2 regions of the Pseudoalteromonas sp. PSi26 genome follow, and region 1 is predicted to be linked to the other one. Evidence: predicted binding sites of a transcription regulator. Region 1 holds the regulator's gene; the other holds the start of a gene.
What was found. The regulator NrdR, encoded in region 1, represses ribonucleotide reductase genes. The targets are predictions, from matches to a motif close to AAACACNANATNTNGTGTTT.
Positions count from the first base shown of each region.

Region 1 (4,128 bases):
TGCAGAGCCACATACAGCAATTGCCTACCAAGGTTTAGTCAATAACCGAGCTCCGGGTGCTGCGGGCATCTTTTTAGCAACTGCACATCCAGCTAAGTTTAAAGAAAGTGTAGAAGGTATACTAAATATTGAACTTGATATGCCAAAGCCATTGAGCGACGCATTGGCTAAACCGTGTCTTGCAAGCGACATAAACGCCGATTACGACGCTTTGCGTACAGAAATACTGGCTAAGTTAGCTTAAATATTAAGTAAACACGAAAGCGGCTATGGCCGCTTTTTTGCACATTTTAAACCGTGAAATAGCTTTGTTAATTAACTAATTAAATGTAATAAATACAAAACATTTAAAATAATTATGTAAGTTATTTAAAAATATCATCTTAAAAAGGGTGTGAAATAGTTTTAATCCCTGATTAAATATCCTCAACTTAAGAACGTAGGCAAAGTGCGGTTTTAAGCGTACAATATAGCCTCTAAAAAATACCATACACGTTGCCCAGGAGCCCCCAATGTTAGAACGAAGCATGAATATTTCGGACTTTGATCCAGAGTTATTTGACGCGATGAGCAAAGAAACATCACGTCAAGAAGAGCACATTGAGTTAATTGCATCTGAAAACTACTGTAGCCCACGCGTACTTGAAGCACAGGGTTCTCAACTTACTAACAAATATGCTGAAGGTTATCCTGGCAAGCGTTACTACGGTGGCTGTGAGCACGTAGACGTGGTTGAGCAATTAGCTATTGACCGCGCAAACGAATTGTTTGGTACTGACTACGCAAACGTTCAGCCGCATGCAGGTTCGCAAGCCAATGCCGCTGTTTTCCAAGCCTTATTAAGCCCGCTTGATACCGTACTTGGCATGAGCCTAGCACACGGTGGCCATTTAACTCATGGTTCACACGTAAACTTTTCAGGTAAAACATATAACGCAATTCAGTATGGCCTAAACGAAGAGACTGGTGAAATTGACTACGCACAAGTTGAAGCGTTAGCACTAGAGCACAAGCCAAAAATGATTATTGCAGGTTTTTCTGCTTATTCAGGTATTGTTGATTGGGCTAAGTTTCGCGAAATTGCAGATAAAGTAGATGCTTACTTGTTTGTTGATATGGCGCATGTTGCAGGTTTAATTGCTGCGGGTGTTTACCCAAGCCCAGTACCATTTGCACATGTTGTTACTACAACGACGCATAAAACATTAGCGGGCCCTCGTGGCGGTTTGATTATTTCTGCATGTGGTGACGAAGCAATTTACAAAAAGCTTAACAGTGCTGTATTCCCTGGTGGCCAAGGTGGTCCTTTATGTCACGTTATTGCTGCAAAAGCAGTGGCATTCAAAGAAGCTTTACAACCAGAATTTAAAGAATACCAAACACAAGTTGTTAAAAATGCCCAAGCAATGGTTAGCGTGTTACAAGAGCGTGGCTACAAAGTTGTTTCTGGTAAAACAGACAATCACTTGTTCTTACTTGATTTAATCGATAAAGACATTACGGGTAAAGATGCTGATGCAGCATTAGGTAATGCGAACATTACGGTTAACAAAAACTCAGTTCCTAATGATCCGCGTTCTCCGTTTGTAACGTCTGGCTTACGTATTGGTTCTCCTGCAATCACGCGCCGTGGTTTCAAAGAGGCTGAATCTAAAGAGCTTGCTGGCTGGATTTGTGATGTACTAGACAACATTGCTGATGAGTCTGTTCAAGCACAAGTAAAAGAAAAAGTGAAAGCAATTTGTGCAAAACTACCTGTTTACGCTTAATAAAGTAAAACGGTAATTTAGATCACATAAGCAAACATGCTATTATAAAAGCCGCTTTTTAGCGGCTTTTTTGTTTTTAAAACGGATACCTTTAGTTATGCATTGCCCATTTTGTACAGCAAAAGACACCAAAGTTATAGATTCGCGCCTTGTTGGCGGTGGCCATCAAGTTCGCCGCCGTCGTGAGTGTAACGATTGCCACGAACGTTTTACCACGTTTGAAGGGGCAGAGCTGGTTATGCCGCGTGTTGTAAAACAAGACGGCAGTCGCGAACCATTTAATGAAGATAAGTTACTAAATGGTTTAAATCGTGCGCTTGAGAAGCGCCCCGTCAGTACAGAACAAGTTGATGAAGTAGTAAATATAATAAAGTCGCAATTACGCGCAACGGGTGAGCGAGAAATTTCGAGCCATTTGGTGGGTGAATGCATTATGGAAGCGCTTAAAAAACTAGATAAAGTCGCTTATGTAAGGTTTGCATCAGTATATCGCTCGTTTGAGGATATACGAGAGTTTGGCGAAGAAATTGCCCGCTTAGGGGAATAAGCATGAGCAGCCAATCAGCATTTACCGAGCACGATAAACTATATATGGCGCGTGCTATTGAGCTTGCTAAAAAAGGTCGATTTACCACAACGCCTAATCCTAATGTTGGCTGTGTACTTGTAAAAGATAATCAGATAATTGGTGAAGGGTTTCATCAATTAGCAGGGCAAGGACATGCAGAGGTAAATGCACTTGCTGTAGCCGGTGAAAAAGCAAAGGGTGCAACTGCCTATGTAACACTTGAGCCTTGTAGCCATTACGGGCGCACGCCACCCTGTGCTGAAGGACTCAAGGCTGCTGGTATTAAAAAGGTTATTGCAGCCATGGTTGATACCAACCCGCAAGTGGCAGGTAAAGGCCTTAAAATACTGAGTGACGCCGGAATAGAAGTTGCTCATGGGTTGCTTGAACAAGAGGCTCGCGCATTAAACTTTGGCTTTTTTAAACGTATGGAGCAAGGGCTTCCTTATGTAACCTGTAAATTAGCAGCCAGTATAGACGGCAAAACAGCGCTAAAAAACGGAAAAAGTAAGTGGATCACAGGCCCTGCTGCACGAAAAGATGTGCAGCTATACCGCGCTCAAAGCTGTGCCATTTTAACGGGGGCCGATACGGTTCTTGTTGATAATGCAAAACTCAATGTTCGACCAAGTGAGTTACCATATTCATTACCAACCAACTTACCGCTACGTCAGCCGGTGCGTGTTATAATAGACTCGCAAAACAGATTAACACCTGACCTTGCGCTATTTAAAATAGCGCACCCGGTAATTATATTTACTACCAAGGTTGATAATTCAATGCAGTGGCCGCATTTTGTTAAGCACATAGCGGTGCGCGAGCAACAGGGTAAGGTTGATTTAACCGATGTATTACAAACACTAGCAAAGCATCAGTTTAATAATATATGGCTGGAAGCTGGGGCAACCCTTGCGGGGAAAATGACCGAGCTTGATTTAATTGACGAGTATGTTTTTTATATCGCACCAAAACTGATGGGTTATGATGCTAAAAGTTTAGTAAACTTCCCTGAATTGACGAGTATGCAAGATACTATCGATTTATCTTTTAATGAGTGTGTTCGCATTGGTGACGATTTACGTATCAACGCGTTAAAAACGCACGCATTAAAATCATTTAACAAAGAAGAGTAGCGCTATGTTTACTGGGATAATAGAAGCCACAGGCAAAATTGCTTTATTACAAAAAAAACAAGGCGATTTAGCCATTCGTATTCAAAGCGCCGACCTTGATATGAGTGACGTAAAGCTGGGTGACAGTATTGCAACAAATGGCGTGTGTTTAACGGTAGTTGATAAACATGTTGATGGTTTTAGCGCTGATTTATCTAACGAAACAATTCATTTAACTGGTTTTGCACATTATTCAATAGGGCAAACAGTTAACCTTGAAAAAGCGATGCAACCGGTTTCGCGTTTAGGTGGGCATTTAGTGTCTGGCCATGTTGATGGTATTGCAACAATAACGGCGATTACAGCTAATGCAAGAGCTACTGAATATTGGCTGACAACCGATGAAAGTTTAATGAAATACATACCGTACAAAGGGTCGGTATGTATTGATGGTATAAGCCTGACAGTTAACGCTGTTGAAGGTAATAAATTTAAATTAACAATTGTGCCGCACACCAGCGGTCAAACAACAATTGCCGACTTTAAAGTAGGCACTCAAGTTAATTTAGAAGTCGATCAAATTGCACGTTATTTAGAGCGTCTTATCAAAGGCGCAGAGCAGCCAACCGGCGCAGATATATCAATGAGCTTACTCGCAAAAGCGGGCTTTATTAAATAA
Region 1 covers NZ_JBHNYT010000022.1:33,622-37,749, forward strand. Annotated here, with positions in the region: gene thrC (threonine synthase) at 1-244, shown strand, start outside; gene glyA (serine hydroxymethyltransferase) at 513-1,769, shown strand; gene nrdR (transcriptional regulator NrdR) at 1,867-2,316, shown strand; gene ribD (bifunctional diaminohydroxyphosphoribosylaminopyrimidine deaminase/5-amino-6-(5-phosphoribosylamino)uracil reductase RibD) at 2,319-3,470, shown strand; gene ACFI34_RS17795 (riboflavin synthase) at 3,475-4,128, shown strand.

Region 2 (4,128 bases), on a different contig from region 1:
ACCACGTTTAATCTCAATAACGATACGCATACCGTCTTTATCTGATTCATCACGTAGTGCACTAATGCCTTCAATTTTTTTATCTTTAACAAGCTCCGCTATTTTTTCAATCAAACGAGCTTTGTTAACTTGATAAGGGATTTCATGAACAATAATTGTTTCACGACCTGTTTTCTCATCCGTTTCAATTTCGGCACGTGCACGCATGTACACTTTACCACGACCCGTTTGATACGCTTGTTCAATCCCTTTTTTACCGTTTATGATTGCGGCTGTAGGGAAATCTGGGCCAGGAATGTAATCCATTAACTCAGTTATGGTTAAATCTGGATTAACAATTAATGCTAAACAACCATTGATAACTTCAGTTAAGTTATGTGGTGGGATGTTTGTTGCCATACCTACGGCAATACCAGAAGAACCATTTACAAGTAAGTTAGGTACCTTAGTTGGTAAAACATCAGGAATTTGTTCTGTGCCATCATAGTTAGGAACGAAATCAACGGTTTCTTTTTCAAGATCGGCTAATAACTCGTGTGACATCTTGGCCATACGTACTTCGGTATAACGCATTGCTGCAGCTGAATCACCATCAACAGAACCAAAGTTACCCTGGCCGTCTACAAGCATATAACGAAGTGAGAATGGCTGTGCCATACGAACTATCGTGTCATAAACTGCGCTATCGCCGTGTGGGTGGTATTTACCGATTACGTCACCGACAACACGTGCCGATTTTTTGTAAGGCTTGTTCCAATCATTACTAAGCTCGTTCATTGCAAACAAAACGCGGCGGTGAACTGGCTTTAAGCCATCACGTACGTCTGGTAATGCACGTCCTACAATTACACTCATTGCGTAATCTAAGTAGGAGTTTTTTAACTCGTCTTCAATATTGACTGGCAGAATTTCATTGGCGAGATCAGTCATTTGATATCACATTCCTTCAGTAGCAGCTCTTAATAACCCGGTATTAGGTTTTAAAGAGTATTGTTATTATTACTAACGGACATGCTATCACAATTAATTTTAATTTACAGGCGCAAAACTTTGCGATTTATCAATTTAGGCCTATATAATGGCCTCAGATTGACGAGGAAGTATTTTATGACCGAACATCAAAATGTAGATCACGCAGAAATAGCAAAGTTTGAAGCCATCGCAGAGCGTTGGTGGGATTTAGAGGGTGAGTTTAAACCTCTTCACGAAATTAATCCGTTACGCCTAGATTTTATTGCAAATAAAACGCAAGGTTTATTTGATAAAGAAACACTCGATGTTGGCTGTGGTGGGGGTATTTTAAGCCAGAGCATGGCACGCATGGGGGCAAAGGTAACAGGTATTGATATGGGGCAAGAGCCCTTGACTGTTGCTAAATTACACAGCCTAGAAACGGGTGTTAATGTAGAATATATAAAAATACCCGCAGAACAGTTTGCTGTAGAACACCCCGAACGATTTGACGTTGTTACCTGTATGGAAATGCTTGAACACGTTCCGGACCCTGCTTCGATTATTCATGCCGTTGCCAAACTTGCAAAACCTGGCGCTGATGTTTTTTTCTCTACCCTCAATAAAACACCGAAAGCCTACTTGTTTGCCATTGTAGGTGCTGAAAAACTATTAAAAATGGTTCCAGAGGGAACTCACGATCATAAAAAGTTTATTAAACCGGCGCAGCTAATTACGTGGGCCGAGCAAGCGGGCTTAAAAGTACGTGCAAGCTCAGGATTTTCGTATAACCCCTTCTCTAAACAATACACACTTAATAATGATGTTAGTGTTAATTATATCCTTCATTTTGAGAAGTTGGTGTAATGAAGAGCGCAGGTTCATCATTAGAACTTTATCAATATGATGCGTTTTTATTTGATTTAGATGGCACCTTACTCGACACAGCTGACGATTTAGGCGCTGCACTTAATAGTGTACTACGAGCAAATCAAATTGCCGAAGTGACGAGCGAAATATATCGCCCAGCGGCTTCTAATGGTGTGGCAGCTTTACTGGGAGCAGGTTTTAAAGAGTTGTGGCCCTCTCTTGCACAAGCACCGTTGATAAAGCAATTGGTCGATAGCTATGCCCAAAACATTGCGAAATACACCCAATGCTTTTCCGGTATTGAACCACTACTGATCTCACTCGATCACAAAAAGATCAAATGGGGGATCATGACAAACAAGCCCGGCTTTTTAACTGAGCCGCTTGTCGCTGCGATCCCCGCTTTAAAAAATGCGGCAGTTGTTATTAGCGGTGATACGCTTGAAGAAGCCAAACCCTCTCCTCTACCTTTACTTCATTGCGCAAAACTAATGGACGTAATACCAGATCGCTGTTTATACATAGGTGATGCCGAGCGAGACATTCAAGCAGGTAGAGCAGCAGGTATGCCTACAGCTACTGCTTTGTGGGGGTACATTCCAAGCGAAGCAGAAGCACTTACTTGGAAAGCTGATTTTAACTGGCGTAGCCCTATTGACGCATTTAACCATATATAGTGCCCATTCTAGATATAAACACTATATATTGTGATCGTGTTAGTTTTTACGCAAAGCTTGATGATAAAAAAAGCAGCCGAAATTTATTTTCAAAATGTGTAAATTTAGTCGATCCTGAGTTGATTTTTAAAAATTTCAACTTCAATGAATGATCAAAGGTTAATGCCTACTAACACAAATACGTTATCCCAACGTTATCCACAAATAGGGGCAATTGTGCCCCTTGCAAATCAACTCAGACCACACTATCTTGTGATCTCTAAATTGAACAACACCAGATATTGTGGCCAAATGTTATTCAATTAAATTTACCTCATTGGGTAAAACTTATAAAAAATGAGCACTACTTCTCTTTTTGAGACGTACAACATTGGTCAAAAATACATTATCCCCAAGGAATACAGGCAAAGCTATGAACCAACAGTTATCTGTAAGCAAACGTGATGGGCGCAAAGAGCCTCTTGATCTTGATAAGATCCATCGCGTTATAGAATGGGCCGCCGAAGGTTTAAATAACGTTTCGGTTTCACAGGTTGAATTAAAGTCACATATTCAATTTTATGATGGGATTCGTACAAAAGATATTCACGAAACGATTATCAAAGCGGCTGCCGATCAGATTTCTAAAGAATCACCTGATTACCAGTACCTTGCTGCACGTTTAGCTGTATTCCACTTACGTAAAAAAGCATACGGTCAATTCGAGCCTCCGCGTTTATTTGATCACGTGACAAAAATGGTGAGTGATAAACGTTACGATGCTCACTTACTTGCTGATTATACAGAGCAAGAATTTGACGAATTAGACGAATACCTTGACCACTCACGCGATCTTAATTTTAGTTACGCTGCAGTTAAGCAATTAGAAGGTAAATACCTAGTTCAAAACCGTGTATCGGGTGAGATTTATGAAAGCGCACAGTTTTTATATATTTTAGTGGCTGCAAGCTTATTTGCAGATTACCCACGAGAAACACGAGTTTCATACATAAAACGTTTTTACGACGCGGTATCGTTATTTAAGATTTCATTGCCTACGCCAATCATGGCTGGTGTACGTACACCTACTCGTCAATTTAGCTCTTGCGTACTTATTGAGTGTGGCGACAGCCTTGATTCAATCAATGCTACATCGTCAGCTATTGTAAAATATGTTTCTCAGCGTGCTGGTATCGGTATTAATGCTGGTCGTATCCGTGCATTAGGAAGCCATATCCGTAATGGCGAAGCATACCACACAGGTTGTATCCCTTTTTACAAGCACTTTCAAACAGCTGTTAAGAGTTGTTCGCAAGGTGGTGTTCGCGGCGGCGCAGCAACCCTATTCTACCCGCTATGGCATTTAGAAGTAGAGAACCTTTTAGTTCTTAAAAATAACCGTGGTGTGGATGACAACCGTGTTCGTCACTTAGATTACGGCGTACAGTTTAATAAGTTAATGTATACTCGTTTGATTAAAGACGATTACATCACGTTATTTAGTCCATCAGACGTACCAGGTCTTTACGATGCGTTTTTTGAAGATCAAGACGAATTTGATGCGTTATATGTTAAATACGAACAAGACGAGTCTATTCGTAAAAAGCGTATTAAAGCCATTGAATTGTTCTCTGTGTTTGCACAAGAGCGT
Region 2 covers NZ_JBHNYT010000010.1:121,831-125,958, reverse strand. Annotated here, with positions in the region: gene gyrA (DNA topoisomerase (ATP-hydrolyzing) subunit A) at 1-930, opposite strand, end outside; gene ubiG (bifunctional 2-polyprenyl-6-hydroxyphenol methylase/3-demethylubiquinol 3-O-methyltransferase UbiG) at 1,108-1,818, shown strand; gene ACFI34_RS12425 (HAD-IA family hydrolase) at 1,818-2,498, shown strand; gene nrdA (class 1a ribonucleoside-diphosphate reductase subunit alpha) at 2,911-4,128, shown strand, end outside.
Region 2: a site for NrdR is predicted at 2,768-2,787, ahead of nrdA (class 1a ribonucleoside-diphosphate reductase subunit alpha). Genes of this name have one in related genera too.